4 regions of the Aeromonas sp. 25-248 genome follow, and region 4 is predicted to be linked to each of the others. Evidence: predicted binding sites of a transcription regulator. Region 4 holds the regulator's gene; each other region holds the start of a gene.

Region 1 (5,035 bases), on a different contig from region 4:
AGCTTTCTCGGGGTCATGTATCAGGCTTCTCTGGTGATGGCGCTCTCGGCCATCATCGCCCTGCTGCTGATCAACTTCGCGTTCGGGGTGATGACCCGTGCGGCCCCCCAGCTCAACATCTTCAGCATCGGCTTTGCGGTCAGCATGATGTCGGGGCTCTTCATCCTCTGGCTCACCATCGGTGGCTTCATGGGACACTTCGACGCGCTCTGGGAGCGGGTGCAGGAGACCAGCTGCGAGCTCATCAACGTCCAGTGCTTCGGGGGCCAGCATGACTGAGGCCCTCCCGGTTGCGGCCCTTTTGCCGCCACTCTGGCGGGCCGCCAGTCGGCTGATGCCGGCAGGAGGTCAGCATGGCTGATACCGATCAGGAACGCACAGAACAACCCACGGGCAAACGACTGCAACAAGCCCGGGAAAAAGGGCAGATTGCACGTTCCAAGGAGCTGGGTACCGCCAGCGTCCTGCTGGCGACCGTGTTCGGCCTCCTGATGATCAAGGAGAGTCTGGCAGGGGCCATGATCAAGGTGCTCACCATGGGCTTTACCCTGGACCGGGATCAGGCGTTCGACCCCAATGCCATGGGGGCCATGGTGCCCGCCCTGCTGGGGGAGCTTATCCAGCCGCTGGGGCTGCTGTTCATGCTGGTGATCATCGCTGCCTTCGTCGGCAACACCCTGCTCGGCGGGATGAACTTCTCCTCCGAGGCCATGCTGCCCAAGTGGAGCAAGCTGAGCCCCCTGAGCGGCATCAAAAGGATGTTCGGGGTGCAATCCCTGGTGGAACTTGTCAAATCCATCGCAAAAGTGGTGTTTATCAGTCTGTTCGCCTGGTGGATGCTGTCGAGCCAGTTCAACCATCTGCTGAATCTCTCTCTCGAGGGCTTTCCCGGCGGCATCGTCGATGCCCTGGACCTGCTGCTCTGGATGCTGATCATCCTCTGCTGCGCCCTGATCCCCATTGTCGCCATCGACGTGCCGTTCCAGAGCTGGAACCACAATCGCCAGCTCAAGATGACCAAGCAGGAGATCAAGGACGAGTTCAAGGACAGCGAAGGCAAGCCCGAGGTCAAGGGGCGGATACGCCAGTTGCAGATGCAGATGGCCATGCGCCGCATGATGGGGGATGTCCCCAAGGCCGATGTGATCATCACCAACCCGACCCACTACTCGGTGGCGCTCAAATACGATGCGGGCAAGCCGGGGGCGGCGCCCAAGGTACTGGCCAAGGGGGTCGACGAGGTGGCGATGAAGATCCGGGAGATCGGGCGCGAATACGACATCCCCGTCATGTCCTCCCCGCCGCTCACCCGGGCCCTTTACCACGCCACCGAGATTGGCCAGGAGATCCCGGAGGGGCTCTTCGCTGCCGTCGCCCAGGTCCTGGCCTATGTCTATCAGCTCAAGAAGTTCCGCCGTGGCCGCGGCCGGCGCCCGACCCCCATCGCCAAGGATCTGCCCATTCCACCCGAGTTTCGCAAATAACGCAGTGGTGGCAGCCTGATCCCGTGTGCTCTCCCTTGTGCCCCCCGCGTTTCGCAAATAAAGCGGTGGGATGGCCCTACCATCCGATCTCTCCCTTGTGTCGCAAACAAGGCCGCAATCTCCCTGTCGAGGCGCGGCGCCTCACCCCATGGCCTGGGCTGGCCTTTGGCCTGCTTGGTGAAGGCCGCTTCCCCTTGTCGCCATTCCCCGTGACGCCAACGACGGACTTCTGACAGCGTTAAAATAAAAACCATATAGATCAATGCATTGAATCCTTGGCTTGATATTTGCTTTAATCCGTCATTGGCAGTTTATCATTGAGAAGCACGATGGGATTCAAAGCGGGACTGGGCCGTTTCAAAGAGTACAAGTGGCTGCTCAGCAGAGGGGTAGGGACGCCGCTGCTGGTATTGGCCTCTCTGGGGATGGTGGTACTCCCCATTCCGCCCCTGATGCTGGATATCCTCTTCTCCTTCAACATCGCCCTCTCCATCGTGGTGCTGCTGGTAGCGGTCTATACCCGCCGCCCCCTGGAATTTGCCGCCTTTCCCACCGTCTTGCTGATCGCCACCCTGCTGCGGCTCGCCCTCAACGTCGCCTCCACCCGGGTGGTGTTGCTGGAAGGCCACAACGGCAGCGCGGCGGCAGGCCATGTGATCGAGGCGTTCGGCAACGTGGTGATCGGCGGCAACTATGCCGTGGGCATCATCGTCTTCATGATCCTGGTGATCATCAACTTCGTGGTGGTCACCAAGGGGGCGGGCCGGATCTCCGAGGTGAGCGCCCGCTTCACCCTTGACGCCATGCCCGGCAAGCAGATGGCCATCGATGCGGACCTGAACGCCGGTCTCATCAACCAGGAAGAGGCCAAGAAGCGCCGTCAGGACGTGACTCAGGAAGCGGACTTCTACGGCTCCATGGACGGTGCCTCCAAATTCGTGAAGGGGGATGCCATCGCCGGCATCATGATCCTCTTCATCAACATCATCGGCGGCTTCATCATCGGCATGATGCAGCACCAGCTCACCTTCGGCGAAGCGGCCCAGGTCTATACCCTGCTCGCCATCGGTGACGGTCTGGTCGCCCAGATCCCCTCGCTCCTGCTCTCCATTGCCGCGGCCATCATCGTCACCCGTCAGAATACCGACCAGGACATGGGGACTGCGGTACTCGGCCAACTGTTCGAAAATCCCAAGGCGCTGGTGATCTCCGCCGGCATCCTGCTGATGATGGGCAGCGTACCCGGCATGCCGCACCTGGCTTTCCTGAGCCTGGGGGCGGTGGCGGCGGCGGGCGCCTGGTGGCTGCTGCGCCGCGAGAAGCAGAACAAGGCGAAGGCGGCGAGCGGCGAACTCATGCCGACCCAGGGGGATGCCCCGGTGGAGCAGAAGGATCTCAGCTGGGACGACGTCATGCCGGTGGACATCATCGGCCTGGAGGTGGGTTATCAGCTGATACCTCTGGTGGACAAGAACCAGGGGGGCGAGCTGCTCAACCGGATCAAGGGGGTGCGCAAGAAGCTCTCCCAGGAGCTGGGCTTTCTGGTGCCTGCCGTCCACATTCGCGACAACCTGGATCTTGCCCCCAACCAGTACCGCATCACCCTGATGGGCGTGAGCACGGGGGAAGCCACCGTCTATCACGACAAGGAGATGGCCATCAACCCGGGGCAGGTGTTCGGCCAGATCCACGGTATCGCTACCCAGGACCCGGCGTTCGGGCTGGAGGCGGTCTGGGTTGCCAAGGAGCAGGTCTCCCAGGCCCAGACCCTTGGCTATACCGTGGTCGATGCGGCCACCGTGGTGGCTACCCACCTGAGCCAGATCCTCTCCAACCATGCGGCGCTGCTGCTGGGTCATGACGAGGTGCAACAACTGCTCGACATGATAGGGAAGCATCAGAGCAAGCTGGTGGAAGGACTGGTTCCCGAGGTGATCAGCATGGGCAACCTGGTGAAGGTATTGCAGAATTTGCTCAATGAAGGCGTGCCAATTCGCGATATGCGCACTATCCTGCAGACCCTCGTGGAATATGCGCCCCGCAGCCCGGACCCGGAAGTGCTGACCGCAGCCTGCCGGATCGCCCTGCGCAGATTGATTGTGCAGGAGATTGCCGGCCCCGAACCCGAGCTGCCGGTGATCACCTTGTCACCAGAACTGGAACGTATATTGCATCAATCCCTGCAAGCAGGTGGGGGAGATGGCGCCGGTATCGAACCGGGACTGGCGGAGCGGATGCAACGCTCCCTGGTGGAAGCCACTCAACGACAAGAACTGGAAGGCCAGCCGGCCGTGCTTCTGACATCGGGGATATTGCGCAATACCCTGGCGAAATTTGTCAAGAATGCCATTCCTGGATTACGCGTGCTGTCCTATCAGGAAGTGCCTGACGACAAGCAGATCCGCATCGTCAGTGCGGTGGGACAGGGCTAGTTAGCGGAGATGACGGGTGAAGATTAAGCGGTTTTTTGCCAAAGACATGCGCACGGCGCTGGCCGAGGTCAAGGAGACTCTCGGACCCGATGCCGTCATCATGTCCAACAAAAAGGTCACCGGTGGGGTGGAGATAGTCGCGGCCGTCGATTATCAATCCCAGGTACCGGGGCCTAAAGACGCGCCGGTTCGCCGTCAGTTGAATGAAGAGAGCGTCAATATCTCGTCTGCGGGCAAGCAGATGACGAGGTCGGCGCCACCCAAGGAACAGAACGAATACTACGCCGATACCCTGGCGGCCCTGCTGGCACGCCAGCAGAAGCTCAATCCGGCCAACCCGGCGGGTGGCAATGGCGCCCCGGGATCATGGTCTGGCAACGGAGGTAACGGTCAGCCAGCTTCGGCCTCCTGGCCCGCCAATGGCGCTGCCGGCACCCAGTCCGCCGGACTGGCGGGCGCGGCCAGTGCTCCCAGAACCCTGGCCGAACAGGGCCAGTGGGGCGCCGCTCCCGAGCCCGCCAAGCCCAAGGCCCGTCCTGCCGCCGCCCCGCGCCAGACCCAGTCCGCCCAGCGGGATCAGGAGATGGAGGGGATGCGCAAGGAGATGGCCAGCATCCGCAAGCTGCTGGAGCACCAGATCTCCGGCCTGATGTGGCAGGAGGTGGAGCGCCGCGAACCCATGCGCGCCCTGCTCATCAAGGAACTCAAGAAGATGGGGTTCGACGACGCCTTTGCCGATCAGCTGGCGGGCCTCATCCCCGAAGACATGCCGATCCATCAGGCCATGGCCCAGCTGGCCGAGGTGCTGACGGCCCAGCTCAAGATCAGCGAGGACGAGATCCTGCGTCAGGGAGGGGCGGTGGCCCTGCTCGGACCGACCGGGGTGGGCAAGACCACCACCATCGCCAAGCTGGCGGCCCGCTTTGCCATGAAGTATGGCGCCGAGCAGGTGGCGCTCATTACCACGGACAACTACCGGATCGGGGCCCACGAACAGCTGCAGACCTATGGTCGCATCATGGGTTGCCCGGTGCGGCAGGTGCGGGACGCCGAAGAGCTGGCCAGTGCCCTCTATCAGTTCCGCCATCGCCGGCTGGTGCTCATCGACACCGCCGGGGT
Region 2 (5,035 bases), on a different contig from region 4:
TGAGCACCGAGATGCTGGAGCGCGACAGCCGGCCGATGGCGCGGAACACCTCCTGCATGGCAGGGGCTTCGCCGATGATCTCCGGGGTGGTGGTGGCTTCCTGTTGGCGAGCCTTGCGCTTGGTACGTTGCTCCTTGAGGTGGTTCTCGGCTCGGCGTACCAGGGTGACCGCCTCGTCGATGTCGAACGGCTTGGGCAGGTATTCGAAGGCACCGCGCTGGTAGGCGTTGACCGCGCTGTCGAGGTCCGAGTGGGCCGTCATGATGATGATGGGCAGATCGGCCTGGCGGCGATGGATCTGCTCCAGCAGGCTCAGGCCGTCGATGCCCGGCATGCGGATATCCGAGAGGATCACGTCCGGTGAGCGCATCTCCAGTGAACTCAGCAGGGCTTCGCCGTCGGCGAAACTTTCGCATTCGAAGCCTTCGCTGCCAAGGGTGCGCTCCAGAACCCACCGGATGGAGCTGTCGTCATCGACGATCCACACTTTTGCTGTCATGAGGTTCCCTTACTTGCGAAGTGGTAAATAAATGGTGAATTCGGTGTGGCCTGGCCAGCTGATGCAGTCGATGCGACCCTTGTGCTGATCGATCAGGTTCTGGGCGATGGAGAGGCCCAGGCCCGTTCCCCCTTCCTTGCCGGTGATCATGGGGTAGAAGAGGGTGTCGCGAATGGCGTCGGGAATGCCGGGGCCGTTGTCGATGATCTTGATTTCGGCCGCCAGGCGATAGCGCTGGCCATGGATGGTGATCTGGAAGGCGGTGCGCGTCTTGATGCGGATGAGGCCGTCCTGATCCCCAAGGGCCTCGGCGGCGTTGCGCACTATGTTCAGGAACGCCTGTTGCAGCTGGTCCGATTCCATCTCGAATTCGGGGATGCTGGGGTCGTAGTCCCGCTCGATGCGGATCTGCGGCGGCAGCTCCAGGTCCACCAGACGGCGCACTTGTTCCAGCACGGAGTGAACGTTGTGCATCTGGTGACGGCCGGGACGCTGGGGGCCGAGCAACCTGTCGACCAGCACCCGCAGGCGATCGGCCTGCTCGATGATGATGCCGGTGTATTCACGCAAGGCCGGGTCGGGCAACTCCTTTTGCAGCAGTTGGGCCGCGCCGCGCAATCCCCCCAGGGGGTTCTTGATTTCGTGCGCCAGGCCGCGCACCAGCTCCTTGGCGGCCTGCTGCTGGGCGTGTTGCTGCAGCTCCTGGCTGATCTTCTTCTGCTGATCGATCTTGCGCAGTTCTACCACCATCAGTCGCTGTTCATGATCGGCCATGGGGCTGACGCTGATCTCCACCAGCCTGGGCTCCCCCTCCACCACCAGGGTGACTTCGCTGTCGGTGAAGCCCTGCCCCGAAATGAGGCACTGTTTGAAACGCTGCAGATCGAGAGAGATGTGTTCCAGCAGGTGGGGCAGTTCGATGCCGATCAGTCGTCGCTCGCTGAGGGAAAGCAGCTGCTCTGCCGCCGGGTTGACGAATTGAATGCAGAGACGTTCATCCATGAGAATGACGGCGGTCAGCAGATTGTCCAAGAGTGTCTTGGCGTTGTCCGAGCGGGTTGGCACAGGTTTCTCCCTAAAACGGTGCTGTACACCTAGAATGCACCAATATAGTGCATCAAGTTTACCCGCATCGGTGCGTCACATCACCCCTAATTGGCCTTGGGGGCGGCTCTGGGAGCCTGATTCACCGACGCCCTGTGCAGGTAAAAGGTGGTTGGCTTAGATTTAGCAAGGATCGTACCGTCTTTGGCGAGCAACTCGAGCCGTGCCTCGTAAGCGCCCCTATCGAGGTTTTCCACCCTTATGGCCAGGCTGTTGTGAACCAGGGGCACCGCCTTGCCGTTCAGGATCAGGCGCACATCGTATTGCACCGGGACCTGGGGAGAGATCTCGCCCTGGAAGACGATGTTGCCGGTATTGTCGCGCAATGTGCTGCCCGGTTCCGGAGAGATGAGGTCGATCTCCAGGGGAGCCGCTTCCAGGGCTTTCCTGGCATCGACACCGGTCAGGCTGTTGAAGTTGTCCACCTGGACCGAGTGGGGGGCTGTGCCGATGAGCGGCGAGACCCGCAGGTCCACCTCTTTTGCGCTCTTGCCGGGAGGGGGGGCATCGGTGTAGTGGGTCACCCCCTGGGGATCGACCCAGGAGTAGACGCGGGCGGCCTGTGCGGAACAGGAGGCCATCAGCAGGAGGCTCAGCAGCCAGGGTACAGTGTTCATCCATCTCTCCTTGACGGGGTTCACCTTAATCCTATCAGAGAAAAACCACGGGGTCGGGGTGTGAACAGCCGAGGGTGGTACGGCTCCGTGAACGGGATCATCTTTCTGCACGATCGTGCCCGTTTGGCGGTATTTCCGTTGCCAGAATGAAAAAAAACCCGCCAGATGGCGGGTTTGTCATGGGAAAGCGGATTAGACGGAGTAGTACAGCTCGAACTCCAGCGGGTGCGGAGTCATGCGCACGCGGTCAACATCCTGCTGTTTCAGTTCCAGGTAGGAGTTGATGAAGTCATCGCTGAACACGCCACCACGGGTCAGGAACTCACGGTCTGCATCCAGTGCGGACAGCGCTTCGTCCAGGGAACCGGCAACGGTCGGCACTTCAGCGGCTTCTTCCGGCGGCAGATCGTACAGGTTCTTGTCCATGGCATCGCCCGGATGGATCTTGTTGATGATGCCGTCCAGACCGGCCATCAGCTGGGCAGCGAAGGCCAGGTACGGGTTGGCAGCCGGATCCGGGAAGCGTACTTCGATGCGGCGGGCTTTCGGGCTCGGCACGACCGGGATACGGATGGAGGCAGAACGGTTGCGGGCGGAGTAGGCCAGCATGACCGGTGCTTCATAGCCCGGCACCAGACGCTTGTAGGAGTTGGTGGTTGGGTTGGCGAAGGCGTTGATGGCCTTGGCGTGCTTGATGATGCCGCCGATGTAGTGCAGTGCCATCTCGGACAGACCGCCGTACAGGTCGCCTGCGAACAGGTTGACGCCGTCTTTGGCCAGGGACTGGTGGCAGTGCATGCCGGAGCCGTTGTCACCGAACATGGGTTTCGGCATGAAGGTGACGGTCTTGTTGTAGGCGTGGGCCACGTTGTGGATCACGTACTTCAGGACCTGTACTTCGTCAGCCTTCAGGGTGAGGGTGTTGAAGCGGGTTGCGATCTCGTTCTGACCGGCGGTCGCCACTTCGTGGTGGTGAGCTTCGACGACCTGGCCCATCTCTTCCAGCACCAGGCACATGGCGGCACGGATGTCCTGGGAGGAGTCAACCGGGGCAACCGGGAAGTAACCACCCTTGACGAACGGACGGTGACCCTTGTTGCCGTGCTCGTAGTCGGTACCGGAGTTCCAGGCAGCTTCTTCGGATTCGATCTTCACGAAGCTGTGGCCCATGGTGTTGGAGAAGGTGATGTTGTCGAACATGAAGAATTCCGGCTCCGGCCCGAACAGCACGGTGTCAGCGATGCCGCTGGACTTCAGGAAATCTTCGGCACGCTTGGCGATGGAGCGCGGATCGCGGTCATAGCCTTGCATGGTGGCGGGTTCAAGCACGTCACAGACGATGTTCAGAGTGGTCTCTTCGGTGAACGGGTCCAGTTTGGCGGAAGCCGGGTCCGGCATCAGCACCATGTCAGACTCGTTGATGCCCTTCCAGCCGCCGATGGAGGAACCATCGAACATCTTGCCGTCTTCGAAGAAGTCTTCGTCAACCTGGTGGGAAGGGATGGATACGTGCTGCTCTTTACCCTTGGTGTCGGTAAAACGCAGATCAACAAACTTGACTTCGTGTTCCTGGATCAGGGCCAAAACGTTCTGGGCTGACATGCTAAGTAACCTCCGGTGTTAAAACTCTTTGGGTGAATGCGTCGTCACATTCACATAAGCCAGTATCGTGCCAAGTTTGTGACAGCTTGATTTCAGGGCACTTGCACCGTTTCAGGCTGTCGAGAAACCCGTTCTCATGCCGGTTGCTGCATTAAAGTGGTGCAACCTTGGATCGTTTTGGTGCACCGAGATGGTGCGCCAGCGTATCCAGGCCATCTAAGCAGCCTTTTGCTGCGGGGTCCATGATCCTGATCCTTTGTTGTGCGTGAATGTGTTGCAATTCTGCTAGGCAGATCACAAAGGCGAGAGTACAATTAGCGCCCAATTTTACCCGGTGATTTGAGGCGAGAATGTTAGAGAATTTACGCAATATTGCGATTATTGCGCACGTTGACCACGGCAAAACGACTCTGGTTGATAAGCTGCTGCAGCAATCCGGCACTCTGGATCGCACCAGCGAAGGTCAGGAACGGATCATGGACTCCAATGATCTGGAACGGGAACGTGGCATCACCATTCTCGCCAAGAACACTGCGATCCGCTGGAACGACTACCGCATCAACATCGTGGATACCCCGGGTCACGCCGACTTCGGTGGTGAAGTTGAGCGCGTACTCTCCATGGTTGACTCCGTGCTGCTGCTGGTCGACGCCGTTGACGGCCCGATGCCGCAGACCCGTTTCGTGACCCAGAAGGCGTTCGCCCAGGGTCTGAAGCCCATCGTGGTCATCAACAAGATCGACCGTCCGGGTGCTCGTCCTGACTGGGTAATGGATCAGGTCTTCGATCTGTTCGACAACCTGGGTGCCACCGATGAGCAACTGGACTTCAAGGTTGTTTACGCCTCTGCACTGAACGGTTGGGCCACCCTGGATCAGGACGTCCCGTCCGAGAACATGGAACCTCTGTTCCAGGCCATCGTCGACAACGTGGAAGCCCCGAAGGGCGACGTTGACGGTGCCTTCCAGATGCAAATCTCCCAGCTGGACTACAACTCCTACGTGGGCGTCATCGGTATCGGCCGCATCACTCGTGGTCGCGTCAAGACCAACCAGCAGGTCACCATCGTCGGTGCCAACGGCAAACCGCGTACCGGCAAGGTCGGTCAGGTGCTGGGCTACCTGGGCCTGTCCCGTACCGAAGTGACCGACGCGCAAGCGGGCGACATCATCGCCATCACCGGTCTGGGCGAGCTGAAGATCTCCGACACCAT
Region 3 (5,035 bases), on a different contig from region 4:
TTGCGGCAGAAGATGATGTCAAACTTGCCGAGCAGGCTGTAGCTCTCCAGCAGGTTGAGGGGACGGAAGCTGGTCAATTTTCTGACACGCTCCACCACCCGCATCTTGTTGTCGCCACAGGGTTCGAAAAAGAGTCGCTTGCGCTCGGGGGAAAGCCCGCGAGCCAGCGCCAGGCTGTCGTAGACCCCCTCCTTGCACTGGTTGAGCATGGTGCTGGAGATATCGGTCCCCACTATCTGCACCCCGCCCGGCAAGGTACCCGGCCGCTTGACTTGCTGCTCCAGCGCCGTCATGGCGATGGAGTAGGGTTCCTGCCCGGATGAAGAGGCGGCAGACCATATCTTGATGGGACGACCGCTCTTGCCAAGCTCCGGGAAAATCTTGTCGCTCAGCAGCTGGAACGGATAGGTATCGCGAAACCACAGGGTCTCGTTGGTGGTCATGGCATCGACCACCGCCATCTTGAGCTCCCGCTCGCGCACACCCATCGCCCGGGTGACCAGATCAGACAGACTCTCGATACCAAACTGAGTCATCAAGGGCGACAGGCGGCTCTTGACCAGATACTGTTTGTTGTCACCCAGCACTATGCCGCTCTGTTGCGCCAGAAAATTGCTGAATTGCCTGTATAAGTCGTCCGAAAGTGTCTTCATGCAGTTGTTCTTCTTGATTAGAGAGCGCCTTGTACGGCCTTGGCCAATTCATCCGGCTGGAATTTGGCAATGAAATTGTTCGCTCCGACTTTCTGCACCATGGCCTGATTGAACACCCCACTGAGGGAAGTGTGCAGGATAACATGCAAATCCTTGAGGTTGGGATTGTTGCGGATCTCGGCGGTGAAGGTATAACCGTCCATCTCCGGCATCTCGATGTCCGAAATGACCAGGGCTATCTGATCCTTGATGGGACCGTTCTTGGACATCTCCAGCAACATGTTGAGCGCTTCCCGTCCATCCTTGGCCAGCACGCACTGCACCCCGATAGCCTCCAGTGCCCGTTGAACCTGCTTGCGCGCCACCGAAGAGTCGTCCGCAACCAGCACGGGACGCCCGTGAGGATTGCGCTCCACGCTTGCTTCCACCAGTTCGGTGGACACCTCGGTGGAGACCGGCGAGATCTCGTTGAGAATGCGCTCCACGTCCAGGATCTCCACCAGCTCACCATCTACCTCGGTCACCGCCGTCATGTAGTTGATGCGACCAGCCCCTTTGGGTGGCGGCAGGATGGACTCCCAGTTCATGTTGATGATGCGCTCGACCGAGTGGACCAGGAAACCCTGAATGGAACGGTTGTACTCGGAGATGATGATGAAGCACTTGGAGAGGTCCTGGATGGGGCGCTTGCCCATCGCCATGCTGAGATCGATCACCGAGATGGTCTGGCCACGGATATGTGCCACGCCGCGAATGCAGGAGTTGAGCTTGGGCATGACGGTCAGAGGGGGACACTGCAGCACCTCGCGTACCTTGAATACGTTGATGCCAAATCTTTGACGTCCATTGAGACGAAACAACAGCAGCTCCAGCCTGTTTTGTCCCACTAGCTGGGTTCGCTGGTTGACCGAGTCCAGAATACTCGCCATAAACACTCCCTAAAAATGCTTGGCACTGATCGTGCATGTCATTATGCATGCACATTGGCTTGCATCAGATCATCGTTGTTTCAACAACCGAATAATTCTGGAGCAAGCATAGTTAACTACGGTGGTATACGTGAATAACTTATCGACCGGTAAGCAAAAATGATTAGTAGACTTTTCCTTATCTTACTGCCGTTTTGCAGTCTGTCTCACGCCATGGCGTCCGAGGTCACCGACTATCTGCAAGAACAGGCACAGGCGTTCGTGCTCGACCAGCTCGATATTCCCCTCGATGCACAGGCCGACGTCAAGGCCGGTACCATTGACGAGCGCCTCCCCCTCACGCGCTGCGAAGATGCCCTCACCATTTCCCTCCCCGCCAGGATGGAGATCCGTCGCAACACTACCGTCTACCTCAAGTGCGAGGGAGACAAATCCTGGGATCTCTATCTACCGGTCCGGGTCAGCATCCAGAAACCCTATGTCACCGTCGCCGTCCCGGTTGCCAAGGGAGACATTCTGAGTGAACCCATGCTGACCCTGGCATACCAGGACCAGACCCTGATCCGTGGCGACTACCTTACCGACCCGACCGCCCTCATCGGGGTACGCAGCAAGCGTGAGCTCAAACCGGGCCAGCCAATCAGGCTCACCCAGGTGTGCGTGGTCTGCAAGGGGGACCAAGTCACCCTGAGCGCCGAAAACAGCAGCATGCAGATCAAAACCATGGCCCGCGCCTTGCAAGATGGCAGCTTCGGAGACATGATCCGGCTTGTCAACACGCGCTCGGGCAGAACGGTGCAAGGCCAGGTCAGTGCAGTGGGCTCCGTGGTCGTGACATTCTGACACATGAATGCACTGCGCAATTTTTTTCTAAAGTTCTGACCGCCGTCACCGATAAACAGGTAAGCGAACAGCAAAGCAGACGAAGGTAAACCTTATGGCTATCAACAATATCAACAACTTGGCTAACAACCGCCTGCAAAACAGCGGCAGCAGCCAAGGTGTAGCCACCAAGTCGGCGACCTCCAGCGAGAGCAGCCGTGCGACGACCGTCAAGAGCGACTCTGTCTCCTTGACCAGTGAGGCGCAGCAATTGCAACAGATGCAGAAGACCCTCAACACCGCCTCCACCGGTAACGAGAGCCGCGTCGAGAGCCTGAAGAAGGCCGTGGCCAGTGGGGAGTACAAGGTCAACAGCGAAGCCGTAGCCAGAAAGATGTTCAGCTTCGAAGCCGATCTGGATAAACGGTTGGGATGATGGACCTCCCTTCGCTGCTGCGCGCTCAGGACGACAACCTCTCCCAGATGCAAGGCTTGCTGGCAGAGGAGTTCGACCTCCTCAAGGCTCACCGGGCCCTTGCCTTGCCGGCACTCGCCGATCGCAAGCAGCAACTGTTGGTGGCCATCGAGACGCTGGACAAGACTCTGGCAGAGCTACCCGACCTGCAGCAACAGCTGGGCGCCTTCCCGACCCAATTGCAGGCCCTTCAAGCCAAGCTGGAAGCCTGTCAGGAGCAGAACAACCTCAATGGACGTCTGCTCGAACTCAGCATTGTCTCCAATCGCCGTCTCGCCAGCTTCCTCAGCAAGCTCAGAGACAGCAGCTCCCTGACCTATGACGCCAAAGGCAATACCCGCTCAGGCACCCGCTCTTTCGGGATCAAGGCCTGACCTCCTCTCCCCCTTCTGGTTTCCTCTCCTTGTCAGCTCCTAGTCAGAGCACCAGCTGCATCAGGGTTTCTCCATCCTTGCAGGCATGGATGCTCATGCAGCCCTCGTCATAGCGCCCATAACTGGCCACCCACTCGCCCCTTGGAAAACAGATAGACCCCGGGTTCATCAGGAAAATCTCTCCCTCCTGGCGCAGCACAGGCACATGGGTATGACCGCTGATGAACAGGCTCCCTGCTGGCAGGGGCACGTTGCCGGGCTCATAGAGATGACCGTGGCTGACAAACCAGCGCCGCCCATCCACCAGCAGCTGGTTGTAGGGCGCCGTGATGGGGAAGTGGAGCAGCATCTGGTCCACCTCCGAATCACAATTGCCACGCACCGCCATGATGCGGGGGGCCAGCTCGTTGAGCCTTGCCGCCACGGCGGCAGGATCATACCCCGCCGGCACCGGATTACGCGGCCCGTGATTGAGCAGATCCCCGAGCAGCAGATAGTGATCAGGCTGCCAGGGAGCGAGTTGCGCCAGCACCTGCTCGAGGGCAGTCAGACTGCCGTGCAGATCCGAGATAATGGCAATCTTCATTCCACACTCCTCATGGCTGGCTGAAATAGAGATCCTTGGTGGCGATGGCGCCCTTGAGGTTGCGGCTCGGCAAGCCGCGCAGTGCCGGGTCCACCAGTCGCATCTGGTTGTAGTGATAGACGGGGATGACGGGCACCTCCTCCATCAGCAGTTGCTCGGCCTGATGATAGATCCCGGACCGGGCGTTGGCATCCAGGGTCTCGGAAGCCTGCTGCAGCAGACCATCGAAGGCGGGGTTGCAGTAGCCGCTCTCGTTCTGGGGATCCTGGCAGCGGAAACTGCCAAGCATGGACGACGGCTCGACATAATCACCAAACAAAAATGAACGAGCCAGCATGAAATCACCACTGTCCTTGGCGACCTGATAGGCATTCCACTCCATGTTGTTGAGGGAGACTTCGACCCCCAGCGGTTTCCACATGGCCGCCACCGCCAGGGCCAGCTTCTTGTGGTTCTCCGACGTGTTGTAGGTCAGCGTCAGCCTGAGGGGATGGGCGCTGTTGTAGCCCGCCTGGGCCAACAGCGCGGCGGCCCGGGCCAACCGGGTCGGCTGGTCTTCCCGGGAGAGGGGGATATCCAGCTCGTCATAACCCGGCATGGCGGGCAGCAGTGACCAGGCAGAGCGCTCCCCCTGGCCGCTCACCTTCTCGGTCAGCAGGTGGCGATCGATGGCCATGGAGAGCGCCTGGCGCACCCGCACATCCTGCAACTCGGGGCGATTGAGATTGAAAGTATAAAGATAGGTGCCAAGCAGCGGCAGACCCCAGATCCGCTCCGGTGCCTCCTGCATGGTCTTCTGGTAGTACTCCAGCGCCACCTTGTTGGTGAGCTGGATCTCCCCCGCTTCGTAACGCAGCCGCTCCCCATGCTGGGAAGCGAGCGGCAGGTAGGTCACCCGCTGGATCCGGGTATGGGCGTCATCCCAGTACTGGGGGTTGCGTTCGGCTTCGATGCGCTCGTTCACCACCCAGCTCGCCAGCTTGTAGGGGCCATTGCTCACCATCTTGCCTGGCTGGGTCCACTGCTTGCCAAACTGGGCGATGACCCGCTCGTTGACCGGCACGAAGGGGCGCTGGCTGACCAGTTGCAGGAAATAGGGAACAGGGCGCTCCAGGGTCACTTTCAGGATCTGGTCGCTTTCTGCCTCCACCCCCAGGGCATCGAGGTCGAGCGCCCCGGCATAGATGGACTGGGCA
Region 4 (5,035 bases):
CTGTTTGATCGCATCTGCAGCCAGCTTGAGGCGGAGGATCTGGTGCAGAGCGGATTCCGGGGATCCTTGCAGGAGCGGGAGCGGATCGTCTCCACCATGCTGGGGGACGGCATCGCTCTGCCCCACTCCCTCGGCCTGCTGGCGCGCCGCACCCTGGTCTATACCGTGCTGGCCCCCCTGGGGATCGATTGGGGCAACGGCGAGAGCGCTACCCTCATCTTCGTGCTGGCCATCGCCAAGGCGGATTATGAGGAAGCCATGGGACTTTATGATCTGTTTCTGGCACTGATGAACGAAAAAGCCAGCAGAAGTCTGCTGGCTTGTCGGGATTTTGCCGCTTTCAAGGCGCTGGCTCGCAGCACACCTTGAGCACGCCGAGGCGTATTACTCCTCATTGAAGCCCGAGGTGAACAGCGCCACCACGGCGGCCAGGGCCTCCACCTCTTCGGGGCCCTCCACCTGCACCTCCACCTGTTTGCCCTGGGCGGAGTCCAGCATCAGCAGGCCGATCACGCTGTCCGCGTCGGCCTCGACCCCCTCTTCGTTGCGCAGCAACACGTGGGCATCGAACCCCTGCACCAGCTCGAACAGCATCATGGCCGGTCGCGCGTGAATGCCTAACTTGTTTTTGACTTCTACCGAGGCGGAAACGGTCATCTGAGCATCCTGTGGATCTGTCAGGCGGGGTTTGAACGCTTGTCCAACGTGCGATGGCGGATCTGCACGTTCTTGCCAAGCAACCGGAATGCGCTGGCCAGCCGCTCGGCGATGAACACCGAGCGGTGTTGTCCGCCGGTACAGCCGATCCCGACGGTCACATAGCTGCGATTGTTGCGCTCCAGGTGGGGCAACCAGGTCCCCAGCATATTCTCGATCTGCTGGATGAACAGCATGACATCCGGCTGGCTGGAGAGGTAGTTGGCCACGGGCTCATCCTTGCCGGTGAAGGGCTTGAGCTCCGGGATCCAGTGCGGGTTGGGCAGGAAACGGGCGTCGAACACGAAGTCCGCATCCTTGGGAATGCCGTACTTGAAGCCGAATGACTCGAACACCAGCACCAGCTCGTTCTCTTTCTTGCCGAGCACCCGGGTTTTGATGAGCTCGCTGAGATCGTGAATGCTGAGGTTGGTGGTGTCGATGCGCAGGTCGGCGGTCGAGGAGAGCGGTGCCAGCAGGTGGGTCTCTTCCCGGATCGCCTCGTCCAGCGAAAGCTTGTTGCGGGACAGAGGATGCAGACGGCGGCTCTCACCGTAGCGTTTGAGCAGGGTCGCGTTGTCCGCATCGAAGAAGAAGCTCGAAAACTTGACTCGCCCCTCGTTGCGCACCTGGCTCAGCAGGTTCTCCAGCCTGTCTGCCTGGGCAGGCAGGTTGCGCACGTCGATGCTGACAGCCAGTTTGTCATACTGGCTCTCCACCGACACGATCAACTGGGGCAGCAGGTTGACCGGCAGGTTGTCCACGCAGTAGTACCCGAGATCCTCGAGCACCCTCAGGGCCACCGTCTTGCCGGAGCCCGAACGACCGCTTACTACTATTAACTGCATCTTGTCCCCTCACGCCAACGTGGCTGTGTCAGACCCGGCCTCAGGCCGACGTCATGATCTGATAGAGTTCTTCGTCGCTGGTCGCCTGGCGCAGCTGGCGGCAGACGGCCTTGTCACCCAGTTTGGATGCCATCAGGGAAAGAGTCTTGAGGTGCTGCTTGCACTCGCTTTCCGGCACCAGCAATGCAAAGAGCAGGTCAACCGGTTGATTGTCGATAGAATCGAAAGGGATGGGCTCGGAGAAGGTCATCAACACGGCGGTCGGCGCGAAGGCGTCGTCAATCCGGCCGTGGGGGATGGCGATACCGGCTCCGATCCCGGTACTACCCATCTTTTCTCGCGCCAGCAGGCTTTCAAACAGGACCTGGCGGGAAGCGCCGAGGCGCTCTGCGGCCAGTTCACTGATGATCTCGAGCGCGCGTTTCTTGCTGGTACAAGGGACCGCACTCTTGGTGCAGTCCCGACTCAGTATGTGTTCAAGTTGCATAGTTATTTTTGATTTAACTTATCTTTGTGCTTGATGATCTGCCGATCCAGTTTATCCAGCAGGGTATCAATCGCCGCATACATGTCGGCATGCTGCGAATTGGCGAACACCTCTCCCCCGCTGACATGCAGCTTGGCTTCGGCGATCTGGTTCAGTTTTTCGACGCTCAACACCACGTGTACGTTGTTGATATGGTCAAAGTGACGCTCGAGTTTGGCAAATTTGTTGTTCACATAATCACGCAGAGCTTCGGTAATCTCGACATGGTGTCCGGTCAGGTTAATTTGCATAACGTCTTCCTTTTGTTTGCCTAAACCAGGCGTTTGCGCTGATTGGATGGCGGGATCAACAAGGATTCACGGTACTTTGCGATCGTGCGTCTCGCCACCATAATACCCTGTTCGGCCAGCAAATCCGCGATCTTGCTATCACTAAGCGGCTTGGCGGGGTTTTCCGCCGTCACCAGCTTCTTGATCAGGGCGCGAATAGCGGTCGATGAGCACTCTCCTCCTCCCTCCGTATTGACGTGACTGGAGAAAAAAAACTTCAGTTCAAAAATGCCGCGGGGCGTATGCATGTACTTCTGGGTCGTGACCCGTGAAATGGTCGACTCATGCATCTCCACCGCTTCCGCGATGTCGTTGAGTACCATGGGTTTCATGGCCTCTTCGCCGTACTCGAAAAAGCCCTGCTGCTGCTCGACGATGCAGCTGGCCACCTTGAGCAGGGTGTCGTTACGACTCTCCAGGCTCTTGATGAACCACTTGGCCTCCTGCAAATGAGAACGGATGAACTGGGTATCCGTGCTGCTGCGGGCATTGCGCGCCATGGCCGCATAGGCCTCGTTGACACGGATGCGCGGAGCAGAATCCGGATTGAGTTCAACCACCCACTTGCTACCCTTCTTGACCACGGACACATCCGGGATCACGTACTGGGATTCACTCTGGATGATGCCGTTGCCGGGTCTGGGCTCCAGTTGCTGGATGAGATCCAGCACCTCCTTGAGATCGCTCTCCTTGAGGCGGGTCTTGCGAGCCAGGGTGCGGTAGTCGCGATTGCCGAGCAGGTCCATGTGTTCGCGGATCACCTCTCTGGCTTCGTCGAGCCAGGGCAGGTCCGGCGAATACTGGCCGAGCTGGATCAGCAGACACTCTTGCACCGAACGGGCGGCGATGCCGACCGGATCGAAATGCTGCACCCGCTTGAGCACGGCTTCTATCTCATCCAGTTCGACTTCTACCTCCTCGCTGCTGACTGCAGCCTGAATATCCTCGAGGGTGGCAGTCAGATACCCGGATTCGTCGATAGCATCGATGATGGCAAGGGCGATGGCAGCATCCACATCACTGAACGGGGTGAGCCGCATCTGCCACAGCAGGTAGTCCTGCAGGTTCTCGGTGGTCTCCCCCTGATAGACGCTGTCTTCCCCGTCATGGATGGGGCCTGCACTCTGGGCCGTACCGGCCGAGTAGACCTCGTCCCAGGTGGTGTCCACCGGCAGTTCATCCGGCATGCTCTCCTGGGCCATGGCATCGCTGGAGTCGAGTTGACTGGCGTCCTGTGTCTCTGTCTGACTGGTTTCCTGCGCCTCGTTCTCCTCTTGCTCCAGCAAGGGGTTGTTGTCGAGCGCTTGCTGAATTTCCTGCTGGAGTTCCAGGGTGGAGAGCTGGAGCAGACGAATCGCTTGTTGTAATTGTGGCGTCATGGTCAGGGACTGACCGAGACGCAACTGTAATGTCGGCTTCATCTACGTCGGGATATCCTTATGTTCAGCGAGGCAGTCACCTAACAAAAATGAGGGGTGCCCCCTTACTATAGACTGAATTGATCGCCCAAATAGACGCGCTTGACCTGCTCATCGGCGAGGATATCGGCCGGCGCGCCCTCGGCAATCATCTTGCCGTGGCTGACGATGTAGGCCTTCTCGCACACATCCAGCGTCTCTCTGACGTTGTGGTCCGTTATCAGCACACCCAACCCGCGTTCTTTCAGATGCTGGATGATCTTTTTGATATCGATGACTGAAATAGGATCAACACCTGCGAAGGGCTCATCGAGCAGAATGAATCTCGGCTCTGCCGCCAGCGCCCGGGCGATTTCCACCCGGCGCCGCTCCCCACCCGAGAGGCTCTGGCCCAGGCTGTCGCGGATATGGGTGATATTGAACTCTTCCAGCAACTGTTCGACCTTATCTTCCCGCTCTTCGCGGCTCAACCCCTTGCGGGTCTGCATGACCCCCATCAAGTTGTCGAACACCGACAGGCGCCGGAAGATGGAGGCCTCCTGAGGCAGATAGCCGATGCCATTGCGGGCACGGATATGCATGGGCTGCAGGCTGATGTCCTGCTCGTCGATGGTGATGAGGCCGGCATCCCGCTGCACCAGGCCCACGATCATGTAGAAGGAGGTCGTCTTGCCCGCGCCGTTCGGGCCGAGCAGGCCCACGATCTGGCCCGTTCCCACCTCCAGGCTCACATCGCTGACCACCATGCGGCGCTTGTAGCTCTTTTGCAGACCCGTTGCTTTTAACACTGCCATGGCTGTTGTTTCCTACTTCTTCTGATCGGCGGGTTTGTCAAAGTTCTCCACCTGATCCGGCAGGAACACCGTCTTGACGCGCTGGGTGGGCCCCTTGCTCTCGGCAATCATCTTCTGCTTGACGATGTCGTAGCGAATGAGATCGCCGGTCACCTGGCTGTCTTCCTGCTTGAGCTGGCCATTGCCGGTGATGGTCACCAACCGGTTCTTAAGCTCGTAGCGGATGCTGTTGCCATGGGCATTGACCGGTTTGCCGTTGTCCAGTACCTGGAAGAAAGTGGCTGGGTTGCCATACGCGGTCATCACCTCAGCGCCCTTGTCGCCGGAGCGGATCACCACCACCTTGTCGGCCTTAATCTTGATGGTGCCCTGGGTGATGATGACATCCTCGCTGAAGGTGATGCGGTTGTCCTGCATCTCGGCCACCTGCTTGACCGCATCCACATAGACCTTCTCGGCGAAA

What was found. Region 4 encodes sigma-54, which starts transcription at its own class of promoters, with help from an activator protein. Its sites were predicted from a motif close to TGGCACNGTTTTNGCTT; they were not measured.
Region 1: flhA (flagellar biosynthesis protein FlhA) is a predicted target of sigma-54. The motif match lies at 1,761-1,777, and genes of this name have one in related genera.
Region 2: glnA (glutamate--ammonia ligase) is a predicted target of sigma-54. The motif match lies at 3,879-3,895, and genes of this name have one in related genera.
Region 3: flgA (flagellar basal body P-ring formation chaperone FlgA) is a predicted target of sigma-54. The motif match lies at 1,603-1,619, and genes of this name have one in related genera.

The regions. Positions count from the first base shown of each region.
Region 1 covers NZ_JBRKTB010000004.1:89,337-94,371, forward strand. The annotation lists gene fliR (flagellar biosynthetic protein FliR) at 1-279, shown strand, start outside; gene flhB (flagellar biosynthesis protein FlhB) at 354-1,484, shown strand; gene flhA (flagellar biosynthesis protein FlhA) at 1,814-3,916, shown strand; gene flhF (flagellar biosynthesis protein FlhF) at 3,933-5,035, shown strand, end outside.
Region 2 covers NZ_JBRKTB010000013.1:71,353-76,387, forward strand. The annotation lists gene glnG (nitrogen regulation protein NR(I)) at 1-499, opposite strand, end outside; gene glnL (nitrogen regulation protein NR(II)) at 509-1,564, opposite strand; gene ACVDHI_RS16570 (DUF4124 domain-containing protein) at 1,651-2,220, opposite strand; gene glnA (glutamate--ammonia ligase) at 2,413-3,822, opposite strand; gene typA (translational GTPase TypA) at 4,173-5,035, shown strand, end outside.
Region 3 covers NZ_JBRKTB010000001.1:190,069-195,103, forward strand. The annotation lists gene ACVDHI_RS00925 (CheR family methyltransferase) at 1-653, opposite strand, end outside; gene ACVDHI_RS00930 (chemotaxis protein CheV) at 671-1,582, opposite strand; gene flgA (flagellar basal body P-ring formation chaperone FlgA) at 1,820-2,425, shown strand; gene flgM (flagellar biosynthesis anti-sigma factor FlgM) at 2,520-2,840, shown strand; gene ACVDHI_RS00945 (flagella synthesis protein FlgN) at 2,837-3,253, shown strand; gene yfcE (phosphodiesterase) at 3,297-3,839, opposite strand; gene ACVDHI_RS00955 (peptide ABC transporter substrate-binding protein) at 3,850-5,035, opposite strand, start outside.
Region 4 covers NZ_JBRKTB010000008.1:13,063-18,097, reverse strand. The annotation lists gene ACVDHI_RS12725 (BglG family transcription antiterminator) at 1-369, shown strand, start outside; gene npr (PTS phosphocarrier protein NPr) at 385-657, opposite strand; gene rapZ (RNase adapter RapZ) at 678-1,544, opposite strand; gene ptsN (PTS IIA-like nitrogen regulatory protein PtsN) at 1,585-2,031, opposite strand; gene hpf (ribosome hibernation promoting factor) at 2,034-2,321, opposite strand; gene ACVDHI_RS12700 (RNA polymerase factor sigma-54) at 2,342-3,781, opposite strand; gene lptB (LPS export ABC transporter ATP-binding protein) at 3,847-4,572, opposite strand; gene lptA (lipopolysaccharide transport periplasmic protein LptA) at 4,585-5,035, opposite strand, start outside.